3 regions of the Paenibacillus filicis genome follow, and region 1 is predicted to be linked to each of the others. Evidence: riboswitches for the same ligand, from Rfam matches in the RefSeq annotation. Region 1 holds a riboswitch; each other region holds the start of a gene.
The links. Region 1 has a riboswitch for cyclic di-AMP ahead of WMW72_RS09785 (C40 family peptidase). Riboswitches for the same ligand answer to the same signal wherever they lie in the genome.

Region 1 (6,245 bases):
AGGGATAAGCCAGGAATCCGATATCCTACAGCCGAGGAGAGCGCAGCATGGAACTTCAGCAGCTAACCTATTTCGTCGAGGTAGCCAAACAGCTTCATTTCGGCCGTGCCGCCGAGAATCTTCATGTCTCCCAACAAACCATCAGCCATCAGATCGGGCAATTGGAAGCGGAGCTTGGGGTTCATTTGTTCAAGCGGACCACTCGCAAAGTTGAATTGACGCAGGCCGGTCTTGCTCTGCTGGAGGAGGTACAGTTAGCCTTCAAACATTTGCAGCGAGGCGTGCAGGAAGCGGTACGAGCCAAGGATGGTCATCGAGGCAGGTTGACCATCGGTTATTTCGGCATTCTGTTGTATAGCATCCTGCCGAGCGTCATCCGCCAATACCGCCAACGATTTCCCGATGTAGAAATCGTACTGCAGGAATGCTCCTCCCAGCAGATCGAGCAGAAATTGAACCAAGGGGAAATCGATTTGGGCTTCACCCTTAACATGGATGACAAGCATAGCGAGAGAAGCACGAACTGGCATACGTTCTCCACGGAATCCATTGTCATCGCCCTGCCTAAACAGCATCGTTTGTCCATGCATACGGAGCTTCACTTGTCCGACCTGGCGGAAGAGCCCTTCGTGATCATCAGTAGAACCGACTCTCCGTTTCTCTACGATCTTTTCGTGCTATCCTGCCGTCAGGCGGGATTTAGCCCGACGATCGTGCAGGAGGCAGCCAATGACCAGGCTGTCATCGGGCTTGCGGCGGCCGGGATCGGCATCGCCTTCGTTCTTGGCTGCATGAACAAGCTCTTTGAACAGGACATCACTTACATTCCATTAGTCAAGCCGAAGTTTGCTATGAATCTCGCGGTCTGTTGGCTCCGCAGCAATGAAACGACACAGGTCGAAGAGTTTGTGAAGATCGTGAAGAGCACGGGGTCTGCAGATCAAAATAACCGTCAGGGAAAATCGCCCTGACGGTCCTTCGTCATACCCCTATTTGACCTCTATGGCCTCGGCTAGCAGCATCAGGACGAGACCTTGCCCGTACAGTGTCGGATACTGCGGAATCGCATTATATGCCTCGATGCTCGGCATGACCGGCGTACCCCCAGATACACCGGTCACCTCTCCTGTCGGCAGCACGGTCTTGAGAACGCCCTCCAGCGCGCGGTCTGCTGCCTCTAGGTTTGCAGGGTCCAGCAGATTCAGTCTGACCGCCTTGCGGATGCCGCAGGCGATACCCGCGCTGCCAGACGTTTCCGGGTAGAAATCTTCCCGGTCCAGGACGGTCGGCCACAGGCCGTCGGCCCGCTGGTACCCGATGAGCCCCTGCATCAGCCGCACATACCTCGTGGTAATTGCCTCAGGAATCGTGGCTGTACCGGCCAGCTCCTCCAGAATCATCGGCGTCCCGACCGCGATCCAGGCATTGGCCCGCGTCCATCGCGCCGCGGACATATGGTTCTGCGCGATACAATTCCAGCCGTGGAACAGTACGCCGCTGGCCTCTTCCTGAAGCAGCTCCAGATGCAGCTCCAACTGGCGCAGCGCTTCCGAGATATAAGCCATGTCCCCTGTCAGACGCCCCATCCGGGCCATGAACAGCACCGCCATGAATACGGTATCGGCCCAGACCTGTTCCGGAAAGCTCGCGTTCTCCGTCACGGTATGCTCCCAAGCGCCCTCCCTCGTCCGAGGGGCCTCATGCAGCATCCAGTCGGCGATCCGCCTGGCCGTTTCCAGCAGGACAGAGTCCTGCGTCCGCCGGTACAGCTCGGGAAAGATCGCGAACGGAGCCATCGAATTGATCACCTTCTGGCGCTCGGCTTGATGCAGATTGTCCGCCGTCCAGCGGACCAGTCTATCCAGCACCTCCGGCTGCTCCAGCTTCTCATAATAAGACAGAATCGCAATGACTCCAACACCGGGCACCCAGTCCCAATGCCCGATATCCAGTCCCCAATTGCCCGTGTGATCGTCCAGCATATACGCATAGATGCGATCTGCCGTCTGCTTCAGCGCCTCGGCTAGTTCCAGCTTGACCATGAAGTCATCCTCCTTGTATTCCGTTGTACGGTTACTATACATGGAAGCGCTCCCGAAATCTTGGTCTTTCCGCCAAACCCATTGGGGAATCGTCTACAATCTGCTATACTTTCTCTACATGGGCGAAGCCCGAACCTCGGAGGCAGGAGGCGTTACCGATATGGAGCTTGAACCCCCGTCAGCCTGGGTGGATGAATGGACCAACCGTTTCCTGTCCGCCTTTCCCGTCAACTGCTCCTTCCGCACAGGCGTGCTGGATCAGAGACAGTTCCACTCACATAGCGGCTTCGAGCTCTATGTGTGCGTTCGAGGAAGCGGCAGCTATATAGCCGGCGACCGGGTGTACGACCTAAGCCCCGGCGCTCTGATCGTAGTCCGGCCCAAGGCGCTGCATATTTCGCGCCCCGATCCAGACCTTCCGTTCCACCGCTTCGTGCTGGCGGTCGAAGACAGCTACATGCACGAGCTGCAAGCTTCCGACGAAGCACTGAGTGCGTGGATGCGGCCTTGGCTCCCCGAGCCCGGACAGGACTCGCTGTACTCCCGCTTAGGTGCCCAGCAGCTGCTGGCGGTTCAGGAGACGTTAAGCCAACTGGAGCAGGAGCTGGCCCGTCGCGAGGCGGGGTATCCGCTGGCCGTCAAAAGCCTGGTGCTGCGGCTGTTCGCCGAGCTGAACCGCAACCGAGCGGAGCCACTCCAGACCAGTGCGGATGCTGAGGCCCATAAGCAGTTGATCGAGCGTATCCTTAGCTTTCTGATGGAGCACTACCAGGAGCCGCTCACAGCCGAGCGGCTGTGCAGGTATTTCAACCTGTCCCGCTCCTATCTCTTCCTGCTGTTCAAGCGTCATACGGGAGCGACGATCAACGAATTCGTCGTGACCTACCGCCTAAGCAAAGCCAAGGAGCTGCTGCAGACGACCGCGCTGCCTATTATCGAGGTGGCGGCAGCATCCGGCTTCAACGATATTTCGCATTTCTGCCATACGTTCAAGCGGGTTGCGGGGCTCACACCGAGCCAATATCGTGCCGTGCATGGATCATGCAGCGCCGGATGATACCGGCTGTCCCGTCATGAGCCTGCATCTTCGCTGGATAAGTAAAAAGAAACCCGCCTGACGGCGGGTTCCCGTTGCCCTGCGGCTGCTTGAGCCGGATTCGGGCGTAATGGTTATATTTAGAATGAAAACCATGAAACGATCAGAAACGTATGCTTGCTTCGGCTTAAGAGACGGTGGACACTCGCTTGGCCCCTACATACCGCTTGCCCCAATAGCCGCTGGTCAGGCTCGCGACGGACACGCCGACGGACGAGGCGGATGAGATAAATTGGCCATTCCCCAAATAAATCCCCACATGCGAGGTTTTATTTTTCTCGGCAAAGAAGACCAGATCGCCTTCCTGCAGATTCGTTACGCTTTGCCCCAGGTTGTCGTACATATCGACGGACGTTCTAGGCAGCGAGACGCCTTGCTTTTCAAAAACATAGTTCACAAACCCCGAGCAGTCAAAGCCGTTGGTCGATTCTCCGCCATACATGTAGGGGGTTCCCAGGTACTGATACGCGGTTTGTACGACAGACGGTACCGGCTTCGGCTTGTACCAGGCTGGTGCATGATACTGGCCGTCCTGGTTAATGATCGCGATGCGGTTGCTAGGGTCCCACTGGACACGGTATCCGAAGGTCTCGGATACGAATCTCAACGGAAGATAGACTCTGCCTTCGCTGAACTGGGGCGGCGCATCCATATCCACCGTTTTCCCGTTCACGACCGCTTGCTTGCTGCCGGTCTGCAGCTTGATCGATTGCTGATCACTGGTCAGCGTGACTTTGATGACATCGGCATCCTTGCTCCAATCCAGCTTGTACCCCAAATTTTCGACCAGCAGACGCATGGGAATCTGCAACGTATTGGCGGTGTCAATAAAGGGCTGCGCATCGGGAAACGAAACCAGACTGTCGTTCACCTGCACCTTGACTTCCGAAGAAGCGGCTTGGGCTGAATCGGCCCCAAAGCCCGATACGATGCCGACAGCTGTCAATGCGCATGAAAAAACAAGCGTTTTGCAAAAACGATTCAAACGTATTCCTCCTGTAGCCTTCGAGGTTAGTTGACGGATTCGGAAGAGGTTGCTCCCTAGTCCGCTTGCGCGGACATTCACCCCTAGGTAAATCATCCCCCGTACCAATTCTTCTGCTGAATTGGATTCGGCCATTGTATTGTCGCATTCAAGCAAGGCAGACACCTGCAAATAATCCGCTGTGCCACCTCATGGATTACCCATGCTTTCCCGGTTGCTCAAAAGGCTTATTCATGCTAGTCCTATTATAGGCAAGCTCCTGCAAAAGTTCAACTAAACCTCATCGGTACACGGCTTATGAGGATATCTTACGATTATTCAATTCTAAATTCGTCTTCGTGCCATCTCTAAAAAGGAACATCGACAACCTTTTTCCCCAATGGATGCTTAACGTTTCAATATAACGATAAGACAAGGTTGAAATGATCCACGAAATGACTAAAGTACCGACCCATATGAGCCATATCGGCATTTTTTCATGAAACAAGAAAAACAAACCGACTAATACAATCATGTGATACAGGTAAAAACTGTATGATATTTTGCCTAAGTGGTGGATTGGCTTTAACCTTAGAAAGGTTGAAAAGGATTTTGCCGTCAGTGCCAAGCAAATTAATATCCCCGCCCCCAATAGGGTTACCCAATCATTAATCACATCCAGGTGTATCCATTCCACTTCTTTAAAAAACCAATGTGGATACGTATATAATAAAATACCACCTACTGAAATCATTATTTTTTTCGTCGAAGTCAAGTTTTCAAAGAAATCAAGAATGAGTTTAAAATGTTTACCTATCAAGGCTCCGATTATAAACATGGGTATCCACTCTATCGTGTTCAGATAAGGGAGTAAAGAATTGAGCAGTTTAGGCAGAGTATCTATCTTGCTAACAATAACCATGATGTGGGATAGGAGAGAGAGTCCAAGGCCGATCAACACGTTTGTTTTCCAGTTTAATTTGAGAACGATGAGCATAATCAACGGAAATATGATGGAAACTCGCAACTCTTGAATCAAAGTCCAAATAACAGAATCAAAGGCAGCGATATCATATCTCCCGCCGCCAAATGTATAGCTAGGCAAGAAGAGTAAATGATTGATTAATAACTTAATACTTATTGGACTCTGCCAGTGCGCTGCAAACCAGTTGCTGAACCCCTCAATACGATGGGTTGGGATCAGCAGTCTTAATAGGATGGCAAAGATAATAGCTACGGCATAAGGCACGTATAATCGAAGTACACGTTTCGTAATAAAAACAGGCGTAGAAGGTGATTTGCCTGGGGTGACAAATGGAAATGACAAAACAAGCCCACTAAGCACAAAAAATAAGATCACCGCTTCGTGTCCAGATATCAAAATACTTAGTGGTGTAAATTTCAACAGATATGAAACAAAATCCCCCCGGATAGACGGATTATTGTACAAGACAAACATACCTAAACAATGAGCAAAAAAAACAGTCATTGCAGCTAACCCTCTTAATGAGTCTAATTCCTCATAGCGTTTCAAAAAGTCGCACCTCCAGCTTCATCTTTTGATACGAATTGTATCACAACGAATAGGTCTATAGCAATAATTGTCAGAAAAAAATCAAACCCAAGCAGCTTGAATTCAGTCGCTTGGGTCCGTAAGACTCATATTAATTGAAGTTACAACCGTTATCGCCCTGATCCCAAGGCTTCACCTTTGCCACTGAGGACTTCTCTCAGCTCTGCCGTACTGTGAACCATATAGGTGGGTTCAACCGGCTGCAGTTCCTCCAGAGACCCGTACCCGTACATAACGGCGATCGAGTGAATACCTGTGTTGTTGGCCCCGATGATGTCATGCTTGCGGTCTCCGACCATCACTACATCCTGCTTGTCTACCCCGCTCAGCTGCCCTAGCACATAGGCAATGACTTCGGTCTTGGAGGCTCGTGTGCCATCCAGATTGCTGCCTGCGATCAGCTCGAAATACGGGTCCAATTCGAAGTAACGCAGGATTTGTTCGGCGAATGGCGTAGGCTTGGAGGTAGCGACGATGAGCCGCTTGTTCTGCTCCTTGAGCTCCGCCAGCAGCTCACGAATCTGTGGGTACACCTCATTCTCAAACATGCCGACGGACTTGAATCTCTCC
Region 2 (6,245 bases), on a different contig from region 1:
CCGCCGCCGGTGATGTAGCCGCGTACGACACACTCAATGTCGATCCGCTCCGCCTTCTTGGTGACCATGAAGCGGTCCTTCATCACATCTGCATCGGTGATCAGATCTGCAATCCGCTCCACATCGGCGTGAACCACATGGTTTGGCTGAATCGCTGCCGTCTGCTCGAACCAGAACTTGCTGAGCGAGTTCAGCACATCGCCCTTGTAAGGAACCGCCGGGCTAAGCACCCAGTCGAACGCCGAGATGCGGTCGGTAACCGCAATCAGGTAATGCTCGCCGAGATCGTACAGCTCCCGGACCTTGCCTTTATACAGCAGCGGCGCCTTGACATACTCCTGCGCGCTAGATATCGCCTTCGCTTGCTTCTCTCCCATGACCGAGTCGGCCTCCCCTTGGAGCCTGGGCTTAGCTCAAGCCCAGACGTTTGAAAATGGTATCGACATGCTTCAGATGCCAGCTCGGATTGAATGCATCCTCGATCTCATCCGTGCTCAGCGCTTCCGTGATAGCCGGTGTAGCCAGCACGATCTCGCGGAACGAACGCTGCTCCTCCCACGCCTGCATCGCGCGCGGCTGCACCGTATCGTACGCCTGCTCGCGGCTGAAGCCCTTGTCGATCAGCTTCGTCATTACGCGGCCGGAGAACGGTACGCCGTACGTGCTCTGCATGTTGCGCTTCATATTCTCTGGGAACACCGTCAGGTTCTTCACGATATTGCCCAGACGGTTCAGCATGTAGTTGAGCAGAATCGTCGCGTCCGGCAGAATGATCCGCTCCACCGAGGAGTGCGAGATATCGCGCTCATGCCACAGTGTCACGTTCTCATAAGCGGACACCATATGGCCGCGGATGACGCGCGCCAGACCGGAGATGCTTTCGCAGCCGATCGGGTTGCGCTTGTGTGGCATCGCCGACGAGCCCTTCTGCCCCTTGGCGAACGGCTCCTCCACCTCGCGGAATTCACTCTTCTGCAGGCCGCGGATTTCCGTGGCAAACTTATCAAGCGACGTCGCGATCAGTGCCAGCGTCGCCATATATTCCGCATGACGGTCGCGCTGCAGCGTTTGGGTGGAGATTGGCGCAGGCTTCGTACCAAGCTTGCCACAAACATATTCTTCTACAAACGGATCGATGTTGGCATACGTGCCGACCGCGCCCGAGATTTTACCGTACTGCACGCCGTCCGCTGCGAAGCGGAAGCGCTCCAGGTTGCGCTTCATTTCCTCGTACCACAGAGCCATCTTCAAGCCAAAGGTGGTCGGCTCGGCATGAACGCCATGCGTACGTCCCATCATCGGCGTATCCTTGTAAGCGATCGCCTGATTGCGGACGATCTCGACGAAGTTCACAATGTCGCGCTCCAGAATTTCATTGGCCTGCTTGATCAAGTAGCCGAGTGCCGTATCGACGACATCCGTCGAGGTCAGACCGTAATGCACCCATTTCCGCTCCGGTCCGACCTTCTCCGATACGGCACGGGTGAAGGCGATCACGTCATGGCGTGTCTCCTGCTCGATTTCATAGATACGGTCGATATCGAACGCTGCGTTCTTCCGCAGCTCTGCCACATCTTCCTTCGGGATAACGCCGAGCTCTGCCCAAGCTTCACAGGATAAAATTTCGACCTCCAACCAAGCCTTGAATTTATTCTCTTCGGTCCAGATAGCGCCCATCTCGGGTCTTGTATAACGATCGATCATTTGTTTGTCTGCCTCCGTTTGCTTGTCTCTTCGCTTGCAAGCTTGCTATTTATTGTTAGGCTCCCATATCCGGGAAGCCTCTATCCAGCGGAATGCCGCTTCCGGCGTGTCCGCCAGCACATTCACATGGCCCATCTTCCGTCCGTTCTTCGCCTCTGCCTTGCCATACAGATGAATCTTAGCGGTTACGCCCGGCTCCAGGCTTTCCGATTCGGGCTTCACGACCCAGTCGAGCAGCGGCTGCACATGCTCGCCGAGCACGTTGACCATGACGACCGGCTGCATCAGGCTAGGGTCCCCGAGCGGCAGGTTACAGATCGCCCGCACATGCTGCTCGAACTGCGAGGTCCTACACGCTTCCATCGTATAATGTCCCGAGTTATGCGGCCGCGGCGCGAGCTCGTTGACGAATAGCTCACCGTCCGCTGTCAGGAACAGCTCGACAGCGATCAGGCCGACCACATCCAGCCCCTCGGCGATAGCCGCCGCCATCTTCTCGGCGCGCTCGACGACATCCGCAGGCACACGTGCCGGTACGATGGACAAGTGCAGAATGTTGTTCACATGCTCGTTTTCGGCTGCTGGGAACGTCTTGACTTCACCGCGCGGGCTGCGCGCTGCGATGACGGACAGCTCCTTCTCGAAGCGGATGAACTGCTCCAGCACGAGTTCCGTTCCGGCACGGGCCAGCGTCTCGTACGCTTCTGCGATCTCGTCCTCATGACGGATCACCCATTGTCCCTTGCCGTCATAGCCGCCCATCGCCGTCTTCAGTACGCATGGCAGGCCGAAGCGACCTACCGCCTCGCGCAGCTCCTCTACGCTGCCGATCTCCGCGTAAGGCGCTACCTTGACGCCTGCGGCCTCGATGGCCCGCTTCTCCCGCAGCCGGTGCTGGGTCGTGTAGAGCAGCTTGCTGCCCTGCGGCACATACGATTCCTTCATTAGAAGCTCCGTCACGTCCGCATCGACGTTCTCGAACTCATACGTAATGACATCCGACAGCTCTGCCAGCTCCCGTGCCGCCGCCGCATCGTGATAAGGCGCTGTCACCTGGCGGTCGGCTACCTGACCGCAGGGCGAGTCCGGCGTCGGATCGAGTGTGGCAAAGCGGTAGCCCATAGCCCGTCCGGCCAAGGCCAGCATCCGGCCGAGCTGGCCGCCGCCCAGCACACCGATCGTTCCGCCGGGCGCGATCACTTTGGAGGGATCGTAAGCCCTTGCTTCCCGCTGCGTATCCGGTCTCATTCCAGCACGCTCTTCTCTATAACGGTTTGCGCGAGCTTCTCACGGCGCTTCACGAGCTTCTGCTGCAGCTCGGGATCGAAGGCTGCCAGCACCTGAGCGGCGTACAGCCCCGCATTGGTCGCTCCGGCCTGACCGATCGACATCGTGCCCACCGGCACGCCGCCCGGCATCTGTACAATGGAATAGAGTGAATCAAGCCCACTCATTGTAGAAGACTTTACAGGCACGCCAATGACCGGCAGTACCGTCTTCGCCGCAACCATACCCGGCAAATGAGCGGCACCGCCGGCTCCGGCGATAATCAGCTTTAATCCGCGACCGATGGCGGATTCCGCATATTCAAACATCAGATCGGGCGTACGGTGAGCGGATACAACCCGCTTCTCATAGGCGATGCCGAGTTCGTCCAGTATGTCGCACGCATGCTTCATCGTGTCCCAATCGGACTGGCTTCCCATAATGACACCAACTTGCACTGACATGATAACCTCCGTTTGCACCCTTCGATTCCGGGCGGCTGCTTGATGAGCTATATGCTCTATTCATGAAAAAACGCCCTTGAGACAACTGAAGCCAAGTAACGGCCAGCTGTCGGAAGGACGACAAGAAATACCCTTAAGCACAAGTTAAGGCCAAGCACAGAGCGTGCCGACCTCTCATTGACGCTTACTCGTAGTCCAAAAATTTAAGGTTTTCGGGTAGAGACTTTCGGGCCGTATCCCCGACTTTATACGAGACTATTCAACTTATAAATGACCCTGCTTACCAATCTTTTCACTCTCTCAGTTTAGCAGGGATTGACACATCATGTCAACTCTAAAACCCGAACATTCAATATTTATTCCATAAAAATAGTTCGCCTTTAAACCTTGTTATTGGGTAGATTTACCGCTTATTAACAGTCGCATTTTTCATTTCAATGAGTTCTTTTTGACTTTGGGCGACTTCTGGGGCGGATAGCCCTCCCGCCGTCAGCACCGGCTCGCTCAGCAGGGTCCACCGCTCATACATAAGCAAGCCGTTCTCTAGAATGACCAGCCACGAATCAGAGGGCTCGTCTCCGTCTTTCACAGCCAAGCGGTGAAAGAGAGCATCCTCCGCCTTGGATAGCCGGCCTGTTTCTTCATAATAAGGGATAAGCAGCTCCAGCAGCTCAGTGCCCATCGGACTTCTCCCGGCCAGCTCCAGCGCGGCTTCGATCCGCTCGTCGATTTCCTTCAGCATTGCCGAGTCTTCTTCGTCTGCCCTTACCAGCAGAAGCAGCTCCGCCCACCGGATGGATTCACGTGCAGCCTGCTCCCCGTGTTGTTCTTCCTTCAGCATCCGGCCACGGGCGATCATCATGTCGCTCAACGCAAGCGCTTTGCCGATATCCGGCCTGCCTCCCTGGGAGATTAGCTCCAGCAGATCGCGAACCGCCAGCGCCTGCAGCAGTCTAGAGTCGAGTCCGACGAGGCGTTTCATCGCCTGATTGATAATCTCCAGCCGCTCCTGAAGCGCCTGGCCTCGCTTGTTGATGACTTGTCCGATGATTTTGGCCGTCTGTTCGATAAGCCGCATGATATAGTCGCGCTGATACATGACTCTGCCTCCCTGCTTTTCTATAACTTACATTGTACCATTCTGCCGCCACACGGCGGTATTTTTACGGATATCCTCTCAGCTGAAGGAAAAACCTGGCATGGACTGGATGAATTTATGCATTGAACGCTTTAAGCAGGTTATGGTAAAGTCTTAAAAGCCGAATCGAACAGTTTGTTATCTGAACGTACGGGGGACGCATCACATGGGGTGAATAGACGATTCCAGCAGCCATGCCTGCCGAATCGCGCTTAGGGAAAATCCTCTTCCCGAACCCGACAACTAACCTCGGAGGCCCGACAGGAGGGAATCAATTGAATAAGATTTTCAAATGCATCCTGCTGGCAGGTCTGTTCCTGCTGCCCGCGGGAATGACGGCGTCTAAGCCTGCGAATGCCCAGTTTTTCCATCAGGAGACGGACATTAAGGTGCAGGTTAACGATCAGCTCATGCAGTTTGGTGATATTCAGCCGATTGTGGATGCCACTTCCAAGCTTCAAGTTCCTGCTAGAGTCATGGCTGACAAGCTAGGCTATGATCTGCAATGGCAGAAGGTAGGCAACCAGATTGCCATCACCATCGGCAATTCGGAGCAGAAGCTGACCCTAACGACAGGAGAAACTGAGGCCAAGGTGAATGAGCAGCCTGCTTCTCTGGATGCGCCTGCCCGGATCGTAGACGGCCGTGTATACGTTCCTTTCCGTCTGATTGCCGATACGTTCGGCTCCAAGACCCAATGGGATTCGGCCAATCGCATCGCGATTATGTCGACAGACGGCCAGTATCATGCACCGGCCTGGTATCGTCCCCAGGCCATCGCCAAGAGTTACTCCAAAGTCATTGAGGCCAGAGCCTCTGCCTATAGCGCCAGCCCCGCAGAGAACGGCGGGTACACACTCGATTATATGGGCAACCAGCTGCAGCTTGGCACGATCGCCGTAGACCCTTCTGTGATTCCACTCGGATCGAGAGTTTACGTGGAAGGCTACACACATGACGGACTTCCTGCCGGAGGCATGTATGCCGTAGCCAGCGATACCGGTGGAGCGATCAAGGGCAATAAGATCGATATCTTCCTCCCGCAGAGCCGTGAGCAAGTGAAGTCATTCGGGATTCAGCAAGTGAAAGTATATATTCTCGGCTCGTAGCAGCAGCAGTCTTCGGACTGCTGTTTTTGCTATTTTCTTTATAGGCCGCGACTAACCCCCGCTTTTCTCTGGAATACCTTCCACACTCTTATCCTTTTCTTCCATCGGGATTACCCAGCTTTTAGGCCGCATAGCCTCCCGCCTTTTTTCGGACACTATAACTGAATTTACAGCGGAGGAGGCTTGGTCATGATCCGGAAAACAACACTTCTGCTGCTGGCTGGCCTGCTGCTGATTCCCCAATTTCCAGCTGCTGCCGTTCCAAGCCGTGATGAGGTCGTATGGAATGTCCAAACCGATCAGAAGCTGATCGCCTTGACGTTTGACGACGGTCCCAATCCGGTGTACACACCGCAAATTCTGGATCTTCTGCATGCGTATGAGGCCAAGGGGACTTTCTTCGTGTTGGGCAAGCGGGTTCAGATGTATCCGGCCATTGCTATACGTGAGGTCAATGACGGCCACGAAATCGCCAATCATACCTTCGACCATCATTATCTGAAAAACTACCCGCCTGACCGGCTCGTCAATGAAATCAGACAGACGCAGGAAGTTATTTTCGAT
Region 3 (6,245 bases), on a different contig from region 1:
GGCTGGCGGAATAACCGAAGCTCCAGTCAGACACCACATCTCAGTTGTTCCATAGCGGACGAGAATCAAGGGTAGCGCGCGGAAGGCAAGGACGGAGGACGGCGTCTGATCCGTCCGTGAATCGCATAGAGCAGCCAGCCGGCCGCCGCAGGGACGAAGAAGTAGACCAGTCCTGCGGCGGCTTGTTTGGCGTCCCCGTCATAGATGAGTGACAGGCCCATCAGGATGCTGTCCATGGACGCATGGGCGAAGACGGCCGTCAGGAAGCCGTAGCGCAGGAAGGCATAGCCGAACAGAATGCCGATGACGGTCACCTCGATCAGACGGGTATAGACCGGGTAGATCGGGTACTGCGTATGGCTCATCGCCCATACGATGCTTGGGATGAGCACGGAGACGAACGGGCTGCGGGTCAGCCGCAGCATCAGGGACACGCCCAGCAGGCGGAAGACCGCTTCCTCGGAGATGGCTGCCGACCACGCGAGCAGCGGGAAAATTTCCGGATGCGTCATATTGTAGACGGAGTCGCTGGGGTCGTTCACGGACCAGACATCGAACAGCGCGGAGGCACCGAGGAACAGCACCTGCTGGATGCCTAGAATGAACAGGCCCAGGATGTAGCCGTCCTTCATGGACCGCTTGGCCTGCTCTCCAAAGTCCACGTCCCGCCACACGGCCCAAGGGCGGACGCCGCGGTCCTGCGTGAGCTTACCTCCGGCAAGCAGGGCGAAATACGTGGATAACGCCATTAGCACAACGTAGGTATTGATGATCCACAGATAGAGGATGGCACCCGCCTCGGATGGCCCGCTGCCATGGCTCGTGCGAAACGCCGGCAGCATATTGTAGTTGTTGAGCAGATACAGCGCTAGAAAGACAAGTGTAAGCAGTGTGCCGCGCACGAAGCTGATCTGCCGCCGGTAGCGCACCACGATCACCAGGGAGGCCAGCGTCATCGCCAGCGAGGCGATCATGCTGATCCTTGTCATAAGCCCGGAGCGGCCGTCCTGGACCTCCTGCCAGCGCACGAAGCTGTCGGGCGGCGGGAATGCCGGTCGGAATGCCGTCACCTGTCCGCCTACCGTCAGCAGCCTCAGCTCCAGCTTGGCTTCGCCGATCTGCTCCGTCCTGCTGACATACACCTGCTCGGCCGCTCCCTCCGGGCTGACTCCGCTGTGCAGCGTGTAGCCTGCGGGATCAAAGCCCATATCCCGGATCGCTTGCTCCGCCGCTGAGCCGGGGGTGCTCTCCAGTGTGGGCAGCGCATCCGTCTTGGCTGTAGGGGCCTTGTAGGCGCTAAAGCTTAGGACGCTGCGGGTCGTAAAGTTGACGCCGACGTAGTAGGTCGAGGTTCCGTCGCGAATTTCCACTTCATAGTAATCGATAGGGAATCGGGCAGCGAACTTCTTCTCATATTCATCCTCCAGCTTGGCCTGCTGAATATAGCCGCTGCGGGACGTATACGATTGGAACAGCGTGTCCGCCGTCTGCTTCCCGGAGAGGCCGAAGCGCCGGTCGATGAAGGCGACAGCCGTCTGGGCCGCTTCCTGCTTGCTGATCGCCGGGGTTGAACGCTTCTCCTGCTCTGGGGAGGAGGGCTTGTCGAACAGCGGAACCGCGTACGAGAGGCCGAAATACAGCAGCAAGCCGATAACGGCGAGCAGCAAGGGGGGGCGTTGCTTGAATGTGGGCATAGCGCACTCCTTATCGGTTGGAATCTATTGGGCAAGAGGGCTCGGTGCTGAGAGCATGCTTTTGGACTGGCACTTGTATTGTATTCGCAAGGACGTCCATCCATGCTTTTGGATAATATCATGATAACATGCGTAAGAGTCGGAAAAAACAAGCCAGCGCAAGGGTTGCCCCCATGTGATCGCTTACAATTGCCCCGGGGATCGCTTTATCCACCCAAAACCGTCAAAAACAGCTTTGTGCTTCCACTCAAACCCGTCTATAATTCATATGAATTGAATAAAAAAGCCGAATTTCGTATTGAAAACGGGGGAACCATGAAACATAGGGGTGAATTCCGTGCCCGGCCGTCCGGCCGCATGCATGGATAGGGTGCCTGTATACCCGAATCCGTCAGCTAACCTCGTAGGCTTGAATGCAGGAACCTTGTACGCAAAGCACTGGGTTTCCCGTGCTTTTTTTGTTGTTCATATACGGCGATGAGGTGCCCCATGAGATGATATCAACCGCACAGAAGCATAAGAAATTCGAGCTGACGCCGCCGCAGATTCTGGTGCTTGGCTTCGCCGCGATTATTCTGCTCGGCACGATTCTGTTGACGCTGCCCTTTTCATCCGCGGATGGCCTCCCGACGCCTGTCCTCGATGCGTTGTTCACCGCGACCTCGGCAGCTTGCGTGACAGGACTTGTCGTCGTAGACACCGGACTTCATTGGTCTTTATTCGGCAAAATCGTCATCATCATCATGATTCAGGTCGGAGGACTTGGCTTCATGACGATGTCTACCTTGTTCGCTTTTGTACTGAAAAAACGGATTTCCTTGAAGGAAAGGCTGATTCTGCAGGAGGCTATGAACCAGGGCAGCATGGAAGGCATTGTCCGGCTGATCCGCAAGGTGCTGGTTTACTCGCTCACCATCGAGCTCGCGGGAGCCATTCTGTTCGCCATCCGGTGGTCCTTCGATCTCGGGGTGGCGAGAGGGATCGGCTACGGGTTCTTTCATGCCATTTCATTTTTCAACAACGCTGGCTTTGATTTATTCGGTGCGGTGAGCGGGCCCTTCACCGGTCTTACCTCCTATGCGGATGATGCGCTGGTCAATGTCGTATCGATGGCGCTCATCGTGCTCGGAGGCCTCGGCTTCGTCGTCCTGTCGGATCTGCTGGAATTCAAGCAGAAGCGGCGGCTGTCCCTGCATTCCAAGGTCGTGCTGTCGGCCAGCGGATTGCTGATTGTGCTAGGAGCTATCGTCATCTTCGCCTTCGAATATTCGAATACGAGAACGCTGGGCCCGCTCGGCTGGGACGGCAAGGTACTGGCTTCGTTCTTCCAGTCCGTGTCGCCGAGAACGGCAGGCGCCAATAGTGTGGACATGGCGGGACTGCGGCAGGCGAGTCAGCTGTTCATCATCATCCTGATGTTTATCGGGGCTTCTCCAGGCTCGACAGGCGGAGGAGTGAAGACGACGACCTTCACGGTGCTGGTCGGGGCCATGATCGCGATGATCCGGGGCAAGGAGGATATCGTGCTGTTCCGCAGCAGACTGGGCAAGGACCGTATCCTGAAGGCGATCACGCTGACGATGCTGGCCTTGTTCCTGGTCATGATCGTCACGATGCTGCTGTCCACGACTGAGGATCACAGCTTTCTAATGATTTTGTTCGAGGTAACGTCCGCATTCGGCACGGTCGGCCTCAGCATGGGACTGACGCCCGATCTGTCGACCTTCGGCAAAGTCATGATCGCCTTGACGATGTTTGCCGGCCGTCTTGGACCGCTGACGCTGGCTTATGCGCTGGGACCCAAAGCGGAGAAAGAGCTGTACAGATACCCGGAAGGGAAAATCACCATCGGATAGGGGAAGAGACACAGGATGAAGCGCAGTCAATATGCCGTTATTGGACTAGGCAGGTTCGGATCGAGTCTGGCCAAGGAACTGATCAAGCTTGGCTATGAGGTTATGGGGATCGACAAGCACGAGGAGCCCGTGGAGGCGATGAGTGAGGAGCTTACACATGTCGTGGTTGCGGATTCTACCGACGAAGACGTCATACGTTCGCTCGGCCTGCGCAACTTCGACTGTGTGATCGTCGCGATCGGCGACGATATCCAGTCCAGTATCCTGACCACGATTCTGCTCAAGGATATCGGGGTCAAGATGGTTGTGGCGAAGGCGTTGTCCGAGCTGCACGGCAAGGTGCTGAACAAGATCGGCGTCGACCGCATTATTTTCCCGGAGCGGGACATGGGGGTGCGGGTTGCGCATCAGCTCGTCTCGCCGAATCTGCTCGATTATATCGAGCTGTCGTGCGAGTACACGATCGCGGAGCTGACGGTTCCAAGGTGTCTGGACGGAAGGACCTTGCGGGATCTCGACACGCGGGCCAAGTACGGCTGCAGCATCGTAGCTATTAATAAGAAAGAAGGCGTTATTATCGCCCCGACGGCCACCGACTCCGTGGAGGAGAAGGATGTGATGGTCATCATCGGGACGAATGACCAGATCGACCATTTCGAGAAGGCTGTGATCCGCTAAGCGGCGGCTACCGCTGACTCGAATGCTTAACCGCCAGATCGATGAACAGCCGGATCGGCGGCTCCAGAGCGGCTTCCTCCGTATATAGGAGCGAGGTCGTTCTTTTTGTTTGCTCCAGCTCCGGGATGAAGCGGACGATCAGGCCGTTTGTTTCCACAAGGACATGCCGCAGATAAGATTCGGGCAGCAGCGTGGCGGTCTGACAGGTCGCTGCCAGCCGGATGATGGCCTCGAAGGAATCGATCTCCATCTTCACATCGGGGTGGACGCTGCAGCGGTGAAACATCTCATCCATCAGCACGCGGTACCACGTTCCCCGGGAAAACAGAATCATCGGCAGCTCATGCAGGTCGGCTGCGCTCAGGTCCGTGCGGTCCGCATAGGGGTGGCTGGCGGGGAGTACGAGGCAAAGCGGATCGTCGAACAGCGGCAGACAGACGAGTCCGGGGTCGTCGATGCCCGAAGCCACGAGGCCGATATCGACCTTCTTCTCCTTGACAAGAGGGACGATCTCGTGGGTTTTGCCTGTCAGCGCCTTGATATCCGTCAGCGGATGCTCACGTGTATAGATCGTGATCAGGTCAGGCAGTGTCGACTGCAGCGTGGTCAGACTGGCGCCGATGACCAGGCTGGCAGGCTTCGTGCTCGTCTTGAAGATCCGGAGCGACTGCTGCAGCTTACGCTCCAGCCGCTGCTGATCCAGCGCGTACTCGTAGCTGATCTCGCCTGCCCGCGTCAGCTCAAGCCGCTTGCCCTTGCGGCGGAACAGCTCGACCCCAAGATCCTCCTCCAGCTTCATGATCTTGCGCGAGAGAGCGGGCTGAGAGATGTTAAGTATCTGGGATGCCTTGTTCAGACTTTGCTGCTGTACGACCGTAATCAGAATATCGAATAGCTCCATCGGGTGTGATCCGCCTCCTTGACAACTTTAGCATATGCATAAATGTTATAAGAGATTATAAGAAATCGGCACTTCCATTATAAGCGAAACAGGAGTAGTATGGTAGTGTCACGGATTGTTCACAAAAAGTACCGCGAATGGTATAAAAGGCTGTCGATTCATGGAAAATAGACGTAGCGTTTTGTGTTGACGCTCTCAGACGTCGGGAGTACAATGATTATTGGTTTTTATCAAGGCCGTGGCTAGCCTAATTATTAGGAGGGGAACGAAAGGTAATGTTCAAAAACTCGTACTTTTCACGAAAGCTTCATTCCTTGCTCGGTGTTATTCCGGTCGGTTTTTTCCTGATCGAGCACCTGCTGACGAACTATTCGGCAGCGAAGGGCGGACCTGGAAGCTTTCTTGAGCACGTCGAATGGCTGCATAGCTTGCCGCTCGTCTTGGCGCTCGAAATTTTCGGAATCTGGATCCCGCTTGCGTATCACGCGATTTACGGTTTATATGTCGCTTATACGGCTCGCAACAATGTGAGCAATTACGGGTATTTCCGCAATCAGATGTTTTTCCTGCAGCGCGTAACCGGTGTCGTTACGTTTATTTTTGTGGCTTGGCACTTTTTTCAAACTCGGTTCCAAATTGCCATCGGCAGCGTAGAACAGATGGAGATCGGCTCGCATATGCACCAGATCGCTTCCAATCCGTTCTACTTCGTTTTTTATGTAATCGGTGTCGTGGCAGCCACATTCCACTTCAGCAACGGCATGTGGTCGTTCCTGGTTAGTTGGGGCATCACGGTCGGTCCTCGCGCACAACGGGTTTCTTCCTTTGTATGGATGGGCGTGTTCGTGATCATGACCGTGATGTTCATTATGTCTCTGACGGCGTTCCTGGACCCTGCGTTCCAGCAAGTCACGTCAGTAACGAAAGGTTAAGGGGGGAGCGTACCATCATGGCGAATTCGAAAGTTATTGTAGTCGGTGGAGGTCTGGCCGGGTTGATGGCCACCATCAAAGCTGCAGAAACCGGAGTACATGTTGACTTGTTCTCTCTGGTTCCTGTTAAACGTTCTCACTCAGTCTGTGCTCAAGGGGGCATCAACGGCGCTGTTAACACTAA

Region 2: linked by a shared signal. The riboswitch ahead of WMW72_RS23935 (stalk domain-containing protein) and the one ahead of WMW72_RS09785 (C40 family peptidase) in region 1 are both predicted to bind cyclic di-AMP.
Region 3: linked by a shared signal. The riboswitch ahead of WMW72_RS31465 (TrkH family potassium uptake protein) and the one ahead of WMW72_RS09785 (C40 family peptidase) in region 1 are both predicted to bind cyclic di-AMP.

Annotation. Positions count from the first base shown of each region.
Region 1 is NZ_JBBPCC010000005.1:77,590-83,834, forward strand. It holds gene WMW72_RS09770 (LysR family transcriptional regulator) at 48-971, shown strand; gene WMW72_RS09775 (glycoside hydrolase family 88/105 protein) at 990-2,042, opposite strand; gene WMW72_RS09780 (helix-turn-helix domain-containing protein) at 2,203-3,099, shown strand; gene WMW72_RS09785 (C40 family peptidase) at 3,266-4,123, opposite strand; cyclic di-AMP (ydaO/yuaA leader) riboswitch at 4,124-4,266, opposite strand; gene WMW72_RS09790 (acyltransferase family protein) at 4,419-5,636, opposite strand; gene WMW72_RS09795 (HAD family hydrolase) at 5,786-6,245, opposite strand, start outside.
Region 2 is NZ_JBBPCC010000017.1:169,505-175,749, forward strand. It holds gene WMW72_RS23910 (phosphoribosylaminoimidazolesuccinocarboxamide synthase) at 1-377, opposite strand, end outside; gene purB (adenylosuccinate lyase) at 409-1,704, opposite strand; gene purK (5-(carboxyamino)imidazole ribonucleotide synthase) at 1,750-2,952, opposite strand; gene purE (5-(carboxyamino)imidazole ribonucleotide mutase) at 2,949-3,434, opposite strand; purine riboswitch at 3,606-3,707, opposite strand; gene WMW72_RS23930 (DUF6483 family protein) at 3,838-4,533, opposite strand; cyclic di-AMP (ydaO/yuaA leader) riboswitch at 4,682-4,845, shown strand; gene WMW72_RS23935 (stalk domain-containing protein) at 4,848-5,681, shown strand; gene WMW72_RS23940 (polysaccharide deacetylase family protein) at 5,871-6,245, shown strand, end outside.
Region 3 is NZ_JBBPCC010000030.1:24,242-30,486, reverse strand. It holds gene uvrC (excinuclease ABC subunit UvrC) at 1-14, shown strand, start outside; gene WMW72_RS31470 (CPBP family intramembrane glutamic endopeptidase) at 66-1,694, opposite strand; cyclic di-AMP (ydaO/yuaA leader) riboswitch at 1,969-2,119, shown strand; gene WMW72_RS31465 (TrkH family potassium uptake protein) at 2,189-3,550, shown strand; gene WMW72_RS31460 (potassium channel family protein) at 3,566-4,228, shown strand; gene WMW72_RS31455 (LysR family transcriptional regulator) at 4,236-5,129, opposite strand; gene WMW72_RS31450 (succinate dehydrogenase cytochrome b558 subunit) at 5,405-6,061, shown strand; gene sdhA (succinate dehydrogenase flavoprotein subunit) at 6,079-6,245, shown strand, end outside.